Regions from separate parts of the Mesorhizobium sp. M0244 genome, predicted to be linked through region 2. Evidence: predicted binding sites of a transcription regulator. Region 2 holds the regulator's gene; each other region holds the start of a gene.

Region 1 (3,105 bases), on a different contig from region 2:
CTTGTAGAGTTCGCTGTCGTCGCGATCCATCAGCCGCACCGTCAACTGCTCAGTGGCGCCATCGATGTCGACGAGGCCGAAGAACTGCAGGCCGGCCGACGGCGGCAGGTTCTGACCCTGTTCGGCAGTCGGCGCCTTGATGAACTTCAGCTCCGGGCCGAAGGTCATGTCGAAATCATTAGGTCCGAACGTGCCGGAATGGATCGGACCCGAAACGAATTCCCAGAACGGATTGAAGTCCTGGAACTGCGCCTTGTCCGGATTGTAGTAATGCGCGGCTGTGTAATGCACGTCTGCGGTGAGCCAGACGGTATTACTGATGCCCGCGTTCTTTATATAGCGAAGGAGGTCGGCAATTTCCAGCTCGCGCCCCTTGGCCAGCCCATTGTCGCCATTGCTGACTGCCTCAGCCCCGACCTTCTTGGTGCCGTCGTTCCAGACGACGAGGCCGAGCGGCATGTCGGCGGCGATGATTTTCCAGGTTGCCTTGGAATTCGCCAGTCCGCGCTTCAGCCATTTCGTCTGCTGTTCGCCAAGGATGCGCGATTGCGGCGTCATCGTCTCCTGCATATTCGGACCATTGGGACCGCGATAGGAACGCATGTCGAGAAAGAACACGTCGAGCAGCGGCCCATAGGCGATCTTGCGATAGACGCGGCCGGGCTCCGACGGCTCGTAGCGGATCGTCGTCATTTCGTGGAAGGCGCGTGCAGCGCGTGCCGCCAGCACATGGATGGATTTTTCGGTGTAGCGGTCGTCGGCGGTCAGATCCTTCGAATCCGACCAGTTGTTCAGCACCTCATGATCGTCCCACTGGTAGAACGTCGGGCAGATGGCGTTCAGTGCGAGCACGTTCCTGTCCATCAAATTGTATTTCCACTGACCCCGGTATTCGTCCAGCGTCTCGGCAACCTTGCGCTTTTCATCGATGAGCACGGTGTTCTTCCACTTGCCGCCGCCGGGCAGGTCAACCTCGTCCTTCATCGCGCCGTCTGCATAGATCGTGTCGCCCGAATGCAGGAAGAAGTCGGGCGTATGCTTCCCGATCGTGGCATAGGTCTTCATGCCGGTGTCGTCGATGCCCCAGCCCTGGCCGGCGGTGTCGCCCGACCAGGCGAAACGAATGTCGCGCTTCGAGGCAGGTGCTGTGCGGAAACGGCCGACGATCGGCTCTGAAACGGCGTTGATGTCGGCAAGATCGGCCGCGACCATACGGTAGAAGATGTCCTGGTCGGAGGCGAGATCGGTAAGCAGCCGCTTCACCGTATAGTCGCTGGCCGGCGACGTATCGAGCGGCGCCAGGCGGACGGCATTGGCGAAGTTCTCCGTCGACGACACTTCGAACATGACGCGCGACGGCCGGTCCGTACGCGTCCAGACCATGCCGCTGGTGGCGTCGACGTCGCCGGACTGGATGCCATGGGTGAAGGCCGGGCGCTGATTGGCGCGCGAATAATAAGGAAGGGCGAGGCCCGACGCGCCGACCAGGCCAATGGCGCTGGCCGACGTGACGAAAGCGCGCCGCGTCATCGAAATCTTGTTCATGGCTGTCTCCTGGATGGCGTTGAATGTCGCCGCCAAGGTCCAGCCTCAATGTTTCATGCACATTTCGAAACGATGAAGGTTTCGTTACAACCAACAACGGGCGAACTGCCGATCGCCCTCCTTGTGGGGGAGATCGGCAGTTTAGCCCGACGGCACCTCTCCTGCGACGAATGCGCCTATGCCGCCTGTGGTTCCGGGTCGAACGCCGGGCGGCTGGTGTTGATCAGCAGCGAGATGCAGGCGGCGGCTATTGCAGTCATGCCGGCGATCAGGAAGGCAAGCTCGTAATTGCCTTGCAGCTCGCGCATGGTGCCGCCGAAAAAGGCGGCCGTTGCGGCGCCAACCTGATGGCCGGCGACGATCCAGCCGAAGACGATCGGCCCGCTGCGGTCGCCGAACGCCTCGTTGGAGAGCCTGAGCGTCGGCGGCACCGTGGCGATCCAGTCCAGTCCGTAAAACACCGCGAAGATGATCAGGCTGGTCGCCGAGAAGCCGGAATAGGGCAGATAGATCAGCGACAGGCCGCGAATGCCATAATAGACGCCGAGCAGCTTGCGCGGGTCGAAACGGTCGGTGAGCCAGCCCGACAGTGTCGTGCCGATAAGGTCGAAGATGCCCATCATCGACAGCAGGCCTGCGGCCTGCACTTCGCCGATGCCCATGTCGCCGCAAAAGGCGATCAGATGCGTGCCGACCAACCCGTTGGTGGTGAAACCGCAAACGAAGAAGGTGGCGAACAGGTACCAGAACACGCGCGTGCCGGCGGCGCGGCGCAGCGTGCTCAGCGTCTGGGTGAGGAAATTGCCTTGCGAGGCTGGCGGCACCGGCGGCACGTCGTCGGCCTCGGCACCGTAACGCACCATGCCGATCGAGGCCGGGCGCTCCGGCACCAGCATATAAACCAGCGGCACCAAGGCGGCGGTGGCCACGGCAATGGCAATGGCGACCGGCTTCCAGCCGCCCGACTGGGCAAGCGAGGCGAGTAGCGGCAGGAAGACCAGCAGCCCGGTGGCGCTCGACGCCGACATCAGTCCCATCACCAGGCCGCGATTGGTCTTGAACCAGCGGTTGACGATGGTTGCGCCGAGCACGGTAGCGACGGCGCCCGAGCTGATGCTGGAAAACACGCCCCAGGTGAGGAGCAGATGCCACGGCTTGGTCATCAGCAGGCTGAGCGCGGTCGATCCCGACATCAAAAGCAGCGCGGCAAGCAAGGTGCGGCGAAGCCCGATCCGCTCCATCAGCGCCGCGGCAAACGGCCCGGTCAGGCCATAGAGGAAGATGCCGGTGGCCGCGGCCAGCGAGACGACGTCGCGCCGCCAGCCGAAACTGTTCTCCAGCGGCAGCATCATGACCGCCGGCGCCGAACGCAGGCCGGCTGCGATCAGCAGGCAGAGGAAGATGACGGCGACCACGACGAAAGCGTAGCGCTGGCCAAACGGACGGGATTGAGCTATCATGTTACTGACCGGTACGTTGCAGGAGCGCGAAACATACGTACCGACCGGTAACATTGTCAACCAGCTAATCGGCACACCAGACATGAAAAGCATTGAACCA
Region 2 (3,105 bases):
CGGTTCATGAGCGGCCGCGGCAACCGGGAGGAAAGCAAAACGATGTCGGTCGGAATCCGCCATGACGATTTGCGCCGGCGCAACCGGGCGATGGTGATCTCGGCGGTGCGCCGGGCCAGCCAGCCGTCGCGTACGGAGATCGCTGCAACCACCGGCCTCAGCCATTCGACCATATCGGCGATCTCCTCCGACCTGATACGGGAAGGCATCCTCGCCGAGAGCAAGGCAAACGAGCCCGTTTCGTTGAAACGCGGTCGTCCGCAGGTCGGCCTCGCCCTCAACCCGGAAGCGGCGGCGGTGCTGACCGTGGTGTTGTCGCTGAATTTCCTGTCGGCCGCCATCATCGACTATGCGGGACAGGTGGTCGTCGAGGAACAGCGCCGGCTGGACACGCTGACCATGCCGCGCGACGAGCTGATCCGCGAATGCATGGCCATCGTCCGGCGCCGGCTGGAAGATCCAGACCTTGACGTCCGCAGTGTCGCCCGCATCGCCCTGGCGATTCAGGGAATTACCGACTCCCCTGCACGCGCCATGCTGTGGTCGCCGATCACGCCGCAGACGGACATCGCCTTTGCCGACATGCTGGAAGACGAATTCGGCATCCCGGCCACGGTGGAGAACGATTGCAATATGATGGCGGTGGCTTTGCGCTGGCGCGATCCGGATCGCTATCGCGACGACTTCATCGCCATCCTGCTTTCGCACGGCATCGGCATGGGGCTGGTGCTGAAGGGCGAGCTGTTCACCGGCACGCATTCCTCGGGCGGCGAGTTTGGCCACATGATCCATCGTCCAGGCGGCGCGCTCTGCCGTTGCGGGCGGCGCGGCTGCATCGAGGCCTATGCAGGCAATTACGCCATCTGGCGCAACGCTACGGGGATGAGCGAAGACAGCAAACCGGTCGCCGACGTCAGCGACGCCGACATGCGCGCGTTGGCGGCCCGGGCCCGCGAGAAGGATGGGCCGGAACGCGAGGCCTACCGCAGGGCCGGCGAAGCGCTGGGTTTCGGTCTCGGCTCGTTGTTCGCGCTGATCGATCCAGCACCGGTCGCGATGGTCGGCGTCAGTGCCGCCGCCTTCGATCTGATCGAGCCGGCCTTGCGCAAGGCCATCGCCCAGACCGCCGGTGGCCAGCATTCGAGCTCGATCTCCTTCGACACCGAGCCGAACGAATTGCCGCTGATCCGCGAAGGCTGCGCGATGCGGGCGTTAAGCTTCGTCGACCAGGAGATTTTCGCGCCGGGCGCGCAAATGAGGCCCGGCATCAGAAAGAACGTAGCCTGACCAGGCAGGTCAATCTTCCCTGATCGCATAGCCGGCACCGCGGATGGTGCGGATGACATCCGGCATGCGGCCGTTATTGACGGCTTTGCGCAGCCGCCCGACATGCACGTCGACGGTGCGTTCGTCGATGTAGATCGTCTCGCCCCAGACATTATCGAGCAACTGGCTGCGCGAGAAGACGCGGCCGGGATGCCGCATCATGAATTCGAGCAGCCGGAATTCGGTCGGCCCGAGCCGGATTTCGCTCTTCTTGCGATAGACCCTGTGCGATTCGCGATCGAGCACGATGTCGCCGACCTTCAGCACGCTGGACAGCACTTCCGGCTTGGCGCGGCGCAGCAGCGCCTTGACCCTGGCCATGAATTCCGGTGTCGAAAACGGTTTGACCAGATAGTCGTCGGCGCCGGTCGAAAGACCGCGCACCCGGTCGCTCTCCTCGCCGCGCGCGGTCAGCATGATGATCGGCAGCCGCTCGGTTTCGGGGCGCACCCGCAACCGTCGGCAGAGCTCGATGCCGGAAACCGCTGGTATCATCCAGTCGAGCACCAGAAGATCGGGCACATTCTCCTGCAAACGGATCTCGGCTTCGTCGCCGCGTGTCACCACCTCGACCTGGTAGCCTTCGGATTCGAGATTGTAGCGGAGCAGCACACCCAACGGCTCCTCGTCCTCCACCACCATTATGCGTGGTGCGATCATCGGCTGGGCACCCCCATCATGTCACCGGTGCGGACATTGTCGTTTCGTCCTGCTTCGGACGATTGACAGGCAATTGCTCGCCGGTCAGCACATAATACGCATTTTCGGCGATGTTGGTGACATGGTCGCCGATCCGCTCCAGATTCTTGGCGCAGAACAGCAGATGCGTGCAAGCGGTGATGTTGCGCGGGTCTTCCATCATGTACGTCAACAGCTCGCGGAACACGGACGTGTATTTGACGTCGATGCGCTCGTCGGCGGCGCGTAGCTTGGCCAGCGCGGCCGCATCGCCGGCAGCATACTCCTCGATGACGCCCTGCACCTGGATGAGCACCAGCTGCGCCATCGCATCGATGGAATGCGATAGGTCGCGCGGCGTGACGCTGAGGCCGACCGCACTCACACGCTTGGCGATATTCTTGGCAAGGTCGCCGATGCGTTCGAGGTCGCCGGCCATGCGGATCGCCCCGACGACATGGCGCAGATCGTGGGCCATCGGCTGGCGCTTGGCGATCAGGGTGATGGCGCGGTCGTCCAGTTCGCGTTGACGCGCATCCATGATGGCGTCGTCCGAAACAACGCGCTGCGCCAGCGCATTGTCGGAATTCAACAGGGCCTTGGTCGCCCCGCCGACCATCGAACCGGCGAGATCGGCCATGTCGCGGATCAGCTTGCTGATCTGCTCGAGATCCTCGTCGAAAGACGCGACTGTATGTTCGGCCATGATATTGTCCTCGTCTGCGTGATCGGCACCGCTCAGCCGAAGCGGCCGGTGATGTAGTCCTGCGTGCGCTTCTCGCGGGGCGACGTGAAGATCTTCTCGGTCCGGTCGAACTCGACCAGCTCACCCAGATACATGAAGGCAGTCTGGCGCGACACGCGCGCCGCCTGCTGCATGTTGTGAGTGACGATGACGATCGTGTAGTCGGCTTGCAATTCGTCGATCAGTTCCTCGATCTTGGCGGTCGACAGCGGGTCGAGGGCCGAGGCCGGTTCGTCGAGCAGAATGACTTCCGGCTTCACTGCCACGGTGCGGGCAATGCAGAGCCGCTGCTGCTGGCCGCCGGAGAGGCTCAAGCCGCTGGCGTTGAGCTTGTCCCTGACCTCGCCCCAAAGCGC
Region 3 (3,105 bases), on a different contig from region 2:
GATGAGCGAAGAAAGCTACTTTCGGTCTCGCTTCGCAAATGCTGATGGCGTAAGAGCGGCGATGGAAAACAATCGATTTGACACACCCGTGACCGTCAAGGGCGCGGCGGGAAGCAACCAGCTCTTGCGTACGGCTCGCGAGGCTTCCGACTACCTCCTCAACAATTGGCCCGGCAAGCGCAGCCCCAAGCATCGCGAAGCGCTGCAGGCCTGTCACGATGCGCTGGCCGGCGACAAGCCGGCCATGAACGCAAGACGGGCCTTCATTGCCGCCGCCCGCGAAGTGAACGTCTTCGTCAGCGACAAGGCGCCCGCCTAAGGCATAGCGGGACTTGACCGAGATCCGGCCCGCCTGGCGGGCCGGATCTCATCACTCTGCCGTTTCGGTTTTGGTTTGGGACTCGCTTTCGTCCTCGGGCGTCGACCGTTCCTTGGCCGCGACTTTGGCAGCCTGCTTTTCCGCCTTCTTGGCAGCCTTCTGCCGGTCGCGTTCCTTGCGTTCCTGACCGTAGTTCGGTGCTCGCGCCATATCGTTTCCTTTCATTGTGCTTGGCCCTTGCCTAGGAGCATTGAGCCACAAATACAACACCGCAGGGCACGATCGGCTCCATATCTCAGCGCAGTTCCGGGAGTCCGGCTTCAGCCCGTTTTTCAGGCGCCGTCCCGGTCGAGAACCAGATCGGCCGGACCGAACCGGTCCTTCGCCGTGAACTGCTGGTGCCAGTAGGGATAGAGCACGGGTGGCCTGCTGACCGCGTCGAGGCGTGTGCGCTCCTCATCGGCAAGCACCAGGCTTGCAGCAGCGATATTGTCCTTGAAATGCGCTTCGGTTCGTCCGCCGATCACCAGCGAGCTGACAGCGGGCCGGCCGAGCAGCCAGGCAAGCGCCACCTGCGCCGCCGACACGCCATGGTTGTTGCCGACGTCGATCAGCACATCGACGATCCGCCACAGCCGGTCCTCGTCGCGGATCGGCGGTTCCGACCAGCCGCTGAGCTGGCGGGCGGTCGGCTGGTCGCGGCGGTATTTGCCGGACAGCAATCCGCCGGCGAGCGGGCTCCAGACCAGCACACCGAGCCCCTGGTCGACCGAGATCGGCAACAATTCATACTCGGCTTCGCGCGCTTCCAGCGTGTAATGGATTTGCTGGGTAACGAAGCGCGGCTGGTGCTGACGGTCGGCGATGCCGAGTCCCTTCATTACTTGCCAGCCCGAATAATTGGAACAGCCGACGTAGCGAACCTTGCCCTGCGTGACCAGAGTGTCTAGCGCGGCAATGGTTTCCTCGAGTGGTGTCAGGCCATCCCACTCGTGCAGGAAATAGATGTCGATGACATCGGTTCTGAGCCGCTTCAGGCTCCTCTCGCATTCGCGGATCAGATGGTAGCGCGACAGGCCTTCATCATTAGGGCCTTTGCCGATCCGCATGCGCGCCTTGGAGGCGATCAGCACGTCGCCTTTGCGCTTGCCGCCGAGCGCCTCGCCGATGATCTCTTCCGACAGCCCGTTCGAATAGACGTTGGCGGTGTCGATGACATTGATGCCGGTGTCGATGCAAAGGTCGATCATCCGGCGCGCCTCGTCGAGATCGGTCTTGCCGACCGCCGAAAACGCGCCGCCGCCGCCGAAGGTCATGGTGCCCATGGTCAGCGTCGAGACCTTCAGCCCGGAATGGCCGAGAGTGCGGTATTCCATGTCGTATCCTCACGATTTATTGGAAAAGGCCGCGCTTCAAGCGTCAGCCCTGAATGAACCGGGCATTTGTAGGACAATTCGTGCCGCTTGTCTCCCATGCTGCAGGGGCAAGATCGATCACATCTTGCGGATTGGACGCGCAGCCGGCGCAGGGTGGGCTGCAATAAAACCGTCATTGCCGGCCTATAGTAATTTCGGTTCGGCGCTTTGTTTTCCGGCCGCCCGGCCGGGCGGCAGAGCGTCTGGCGGCTGTAAGCGGAGCGGCGCAAATGACCGAGACAAAACAGAATTCCCCGGCCAGGGACTGGCTCGAAGCGGAACTCGCCGACACGCTCGACGAAGACTATGAGCTGGAAATCTCGGAGCCGGCGCTGTCGATGGAGATCGCCAAGATCTACAAGGATGCACATCCGCCATCGATCGACCGCCTGCAATATTTTCGCGATCTCATCACGCTGCAATCCGAATTGATCAAGCTGCAGTCCTGGGTCGCCTATCACAAGAAGAAGCTCGTCGTGGTCTTCGAGGGCCGCGACTCGGCGGGCAAGGGTGGCGTCATCAAGCGCATCACCCAGCGGCTCAATCCGCGTATCTGCCGCGTCGTAGCACTTCCGGCGCCGACCGAGCGGGAGAAGTCGCAATGGTATTTCCAGCGCTACGTTCCGCATCTGCCGGCCGGCGGCGAGATCGTGCTGTTCGACCGCTCCTGGTATAACCGCTCCGGCGTCGAGCGGGTGATGGGCTTTGCCCAGCCGGATCAGGCCGAGCAGTTCTTCCGCGACGTGCCGGATTTCGAACGCATGCTGGTCCGTTCCGGTGTCACGCTGGTCAAATACTGGTTCTCCATCACCGACGAGGAGCAGCAGATGCGCTTCCTAATGCGCATCCACGACCCGATGAAGCAGTGGAAACTGTCGCCGATGGACCTGCAGTCGCGCGTGCGCTGGGAACAGTACACCAAGGCCAAGGAAGAGACATTCGCCCGCACCAACATTCCCGAAGCCCCGTGGTTCATCGTCGAGGGCAACGACAAGAAGCGGGCACGGCTGAACTGTATCGACCATCTCCTCAAGCAAATGCCCTATGAAGAGGTGCCGCACGAGGAGATCACGCTACCGGAGCGCGTCTTCAATCCCGAATACGAGCGCCAGGTGCTGCCGCGCGAGCTGTATGTGCCGGAGAAATACTGAGTAAACGAGCGAGGAAGGCGCTGCCTCAGTGGCGGCGCCCTGCAACAAGCTAGGCGCGCTTGATGATGACGTGCGTTGCATTCGACGTCGCAACCTGGTCGCTGCACCGGTAGCCGAGCTTGAGCATGTCAATGCCGGCAAAAAGGTTCTCGCCTGAGCCGAGCAGCATTGGCGATATCGCCAGATGCATGTCGTCGATGAGCTTTTCCTGGAGATATTG
Region 4 (3,105 bases), on a different contig from region 2:
CGCCTCGACATCCGCCGCGGATCCGATGGCACTGGTGGCAATATCGCGGTTGATGCGCCGCGCCAGCCCCGACAGAACCTTGCCGGCGCCCACTTCATATAGTGTCGCAACGCCATTCGCGCCGAACCACTCCACCGTTTCGCGCCAGCGCACGCGCCCGACCACCTGTTCGACGAGGCGGCGGGCGATCTCGTCCGGATCGCTCGTCGGGATCACCGTAACATTGGAGACCAGCGGCACGACCGGCGCATTCTTCTGCACTCCCGCCAGCGCCTCCCGCATGATCTCGGCCGCCGGCTTCATCAGTGCCGAATGGAAGGGCGCCGAGACCTGCAGCATCAGCGCCCGCTTTGCGCCCTTCTCCGTGCATAGCTTCGCCGCCAGTTCGACCGCCGGCCTGGCGCCTGAGATCACCAGCTGGCCGCCGCCATTGTCATTGGCGATCTGGCAAACCAAGGCGTGCGCCGGATCTTTGGCCGCGCCGTGGGCGGCCTCGGCGCAAGCCGCCTCGACGTCAGCCTGTTCCAGCCCGATAATCGCCGCCATGGCGCCCTCTCCGGCCGGTACCGCCGCCTGCATGGCATTGCCGCGGATGCGCAACAGCCGGGCGGCGTCGGCGACCGAAACGAAACCGGCGGCTGCAAGTGCCGAATATTCGCCAAGCGAATGGCCGGCGACATAGGTGACCTTATCTTCCAGTGAGAAGCCGCGCGCCTCCAGCGCCCGAACTGCGGCAAGCGACACCGCCATCAGCGCCGGCTGGGCGTTGGCGGTCAGCGTCAGCGTCTCTTCCGGACCTTCCCAGATCAGCTTCGATAGATTTTCGCCGAGCGCATCGTCGACTTCCTCGAAGATCCGCAGCGATTCCACAAAGGCGTCGGCGAGGTCCTTGCCCATGCCGACAGCCTGGCTGCCCTGCCCCGGAAAGGTGAATGCGATGGCCATCGGCGGCTCCCAGCTGCTGGTTCTGGTTGCCTGTGACGCAAGGCGTGCGGCCAAGTCAAGTCCAACCTCGACCGCGCAACGTCGGCCGAGTGCCTGTTTCGGCAGGCTTTTTGGCGATCACTCATGATGAAAACCGCTCACGATTTGTTTGCTGGCTCTTCTTATTTCCGCCACAGGCGCTAGCTTTGCGTGACAGTTCGATGACAGTCGAGTGACGCTTTTGTTGCGGGCCGGGGAACTATTGAAGTGGCAAAGACCAAGAACAGCGCAGCCGAGGCCGCGCCACAGTTTCTCGAAGGCGATCCATCCACCGGCTATCTGCCGGCGCGCAAATGGCCTGTCATCCGCTATGGCCTTATCAGCTTGCTGGCCGCGGCCATCCTGGTGTTCGCCATCGAACTGATCGTGCGCGGCAACTTTGCCGGCACCATCGACTTCTTTCTGCAGCCCTTCAAACCCGGCTGGACCACAATCATTATTTTTGCGCTGATCCTCATCGGCCTCGACGCCGTGCTTGGCCGCAGCCATCAGAGCCTGATGATCGTCGCGCCGCTGACGTTGTCGCTGGCGTTCGTCGGCCACCAGAAGTCGCTCTATCTCGGCGATCCGCTCTATCCGACCGATTTCCTCTATTCCCGGCAGATCGTGGCACTGATGCCGCTCCTGGTGCGCGATCGCCCGGGAACCGCCATTGCCCTGGCGATCGGCATCGTCGGCGGGCTGTCGCTGCTCGTCTATTGCTGGCGGCTATGGCGCCGCCGCGTTCCGTCGCTCAGCCACAAGGGCCGCCTTGCCCGGCTGACGCTGACGGTGCCGCTGATCGCCTTCTTCGTCTCCATCATGGACTATGCCACTTTCTCGTGGACGCGCGACCGGCTGCAGATCATCCCGATCATGTGGGACCAGAAGGAAAACTATGCCTCGAACGGTTTTGCGCTCGCCTTCGCGCTGAACGTCCCGATGGCCCATGTCTCGGCGCCGCCCGGCTATTCCGGCAAGGCGATCGCGGCGATCGGCAAACCGCAGGTGACGGCCTCGATACCTGCCGAGAAGCCCGACATCATCGTCGTCATGAGCGAATCGTTCTGGGATCCGACCAAGCTGCCCGGCGTCACCATCACGCCCGATCCGATCCCCAATGTGCGGGCACTGCGCTCGGGCTATATGTTCTCGCCCGAATTCGGCGGCATGACGGCCAACATCGAGTTCGAGGCCCTGACCGGCTTTTCCAACGCCTTCCTGCCGGCGGGCAGCATTCCCTACCAGCAATATGTGCGGACACCGACCCCCTCGCTCGCCACCTTCCTGAAAAGCCAGGGCTACCGGACACGCGCCATCCATCCCGGCACCAACTGGTTCTGGAACCGGGGAGCCGTCTATGCCGATTTCGGCTTCAACGACTTCAAGTCCGAGGAGACGCTGCCGCCCATGCAAAAACGCGGACCGCTCGCGTCGGACGCCGCGATGACCGACGAGATCATCCACGAGGCCGATACCAGTGCCGAGCCGGTCTTCTTTTTCGCCGTCAGCCTGCAGAACCACGGACCGTATGAGCCGTATCGCTATAACAATCCGACCCACAAGGTGCAGGCGCCGATCAGCCAATGGGCGCGTGAATCGCTGTTGAGCTACGCCGAAGGCTCTTCCGATGCGGACCGCGGCCTTGAGCGGCTGATCGAATGGGCGAAGACACGCGAGCGGCCGACGGTCATCGCCTTCTTCGGCGACCATCTGCCGCCGCTTGGGCCGGTCTACGTCGAGACCGGTTTCCTGAAGGACAATGTCGCGCCGCGCAAGGAGGCGGCCGACCAGATGCTGCTGCACCACCAGACGCCGCTGATCGTCTGGTCGAACCGCAGCGGGCCGGCCGAGGATCTGGGCGCCGTCAGCCCGGCCTTCCTGCCCTACCATATCCTGAAGACGGCCGGCATCAGCCATCCCTATTACACTGGCTTCCTCGGCCAGTTGCGGGAGCGCTACCGCGTCATCGACCGCAATTTGCTGTTGGCACCGGGGGGCGACGCCACCCCCGATTGGTCGCGTCAGAAAGAGATCGACCCGGCAATCCGCGACTTCCGTCTGCTGCAATACGACATGATGTTCGGCAAGCGCCATGCGGCGCCCGATTTCTTCCCCGAGACCACGGGCAAAGTGGCTGCG

The links. The regulator PhoB, encoded in region 2, activates phosphate uptake and scavenging genes when phosphate is short. The targets are predictions, from matches to a motif close to TGTCATNNANCTGTCAT.
Region 1: NKJ08_RS06235 (alkaline phosphatase D family protein) is a predicted target of PhoB. The motif match lies at 1,618-1,634, and genes of this name have one in related genera.
Region 3: ppk2 (polyphosphate kinase 2) is a predicted target of PhoB. The motif match lies at 1,855-1,871, and genes of this name have one in related genera.
Region 4: NKJ08_RS15585 (LTA synthase family protein) is a predicted target of PhoB. The motif match lies at 1,135-1,151, and genes of this name have one in related genera.

Annotation. Positions count from the first base shown of each region.
Region 1 is NZ_JAMYSE010000005.1:61,780-64,884, reverse strand. It holds gene NKJ08_RS06235 (alkaline phosphatase D family protein) at 1-1,545, opposite strand, end outside; gene NKJ08_RS06230 (MFS transporter) at 1,722-3,005, opposite strand; gene NKJ08_RS06225 (TetR/AcrR family transcriptional regulator) at 3,088-3,105, shown strand, end outside.
Region 2 is NZ_JAMYSE010000002.1:131,338-134,442, reverse strand. It holds gene NKJ08_RS02960 (ROK family protein) at 43-1,287, shown strand; gene phoB (phosphate regulon transcriptional regulator PhoB) at 1,297-1,986, opposite strand; gene phoU (phosphate signaling complex protein PhoU) at 2,003-2,710, opposite strand; gene pstB (phosphate ABC transporter ATP-binding protein PstB) at 2,743-3,105, opposite strand, start outside.
Region 3 is NZ_JAMYSE010000039.1:26,651-29,755, reverse strand. It holds gene NKJ08_RS21765 (DUF982 domain-containing protein) at 62-319, shown strand; gene NKJ08_RS21760 (hypothetical protein) at 371-529, opposite strand; gene NKJ08_RS21755 (aldo/keto reductase) at 652-1,695, opposite strand; gene ppk2 (polyphosphate kinase 2) at 1,965-2,885, shown strand; gene NKJ08_RS21745 (dihydrofolate reductase family protein) at 2,935-3,105, opposite strand, start outside.
Region 4 is NZ_JAMYSE010000021.1:58,057-61,161, reverse strand. It holds gene fabD (ACP S-malonyltransferase) at 1-945, opposite strand, end outside; gene NKJ08_RS15585 (LTA synthase family protein) at 1,192-3,105, shown strand, end outside.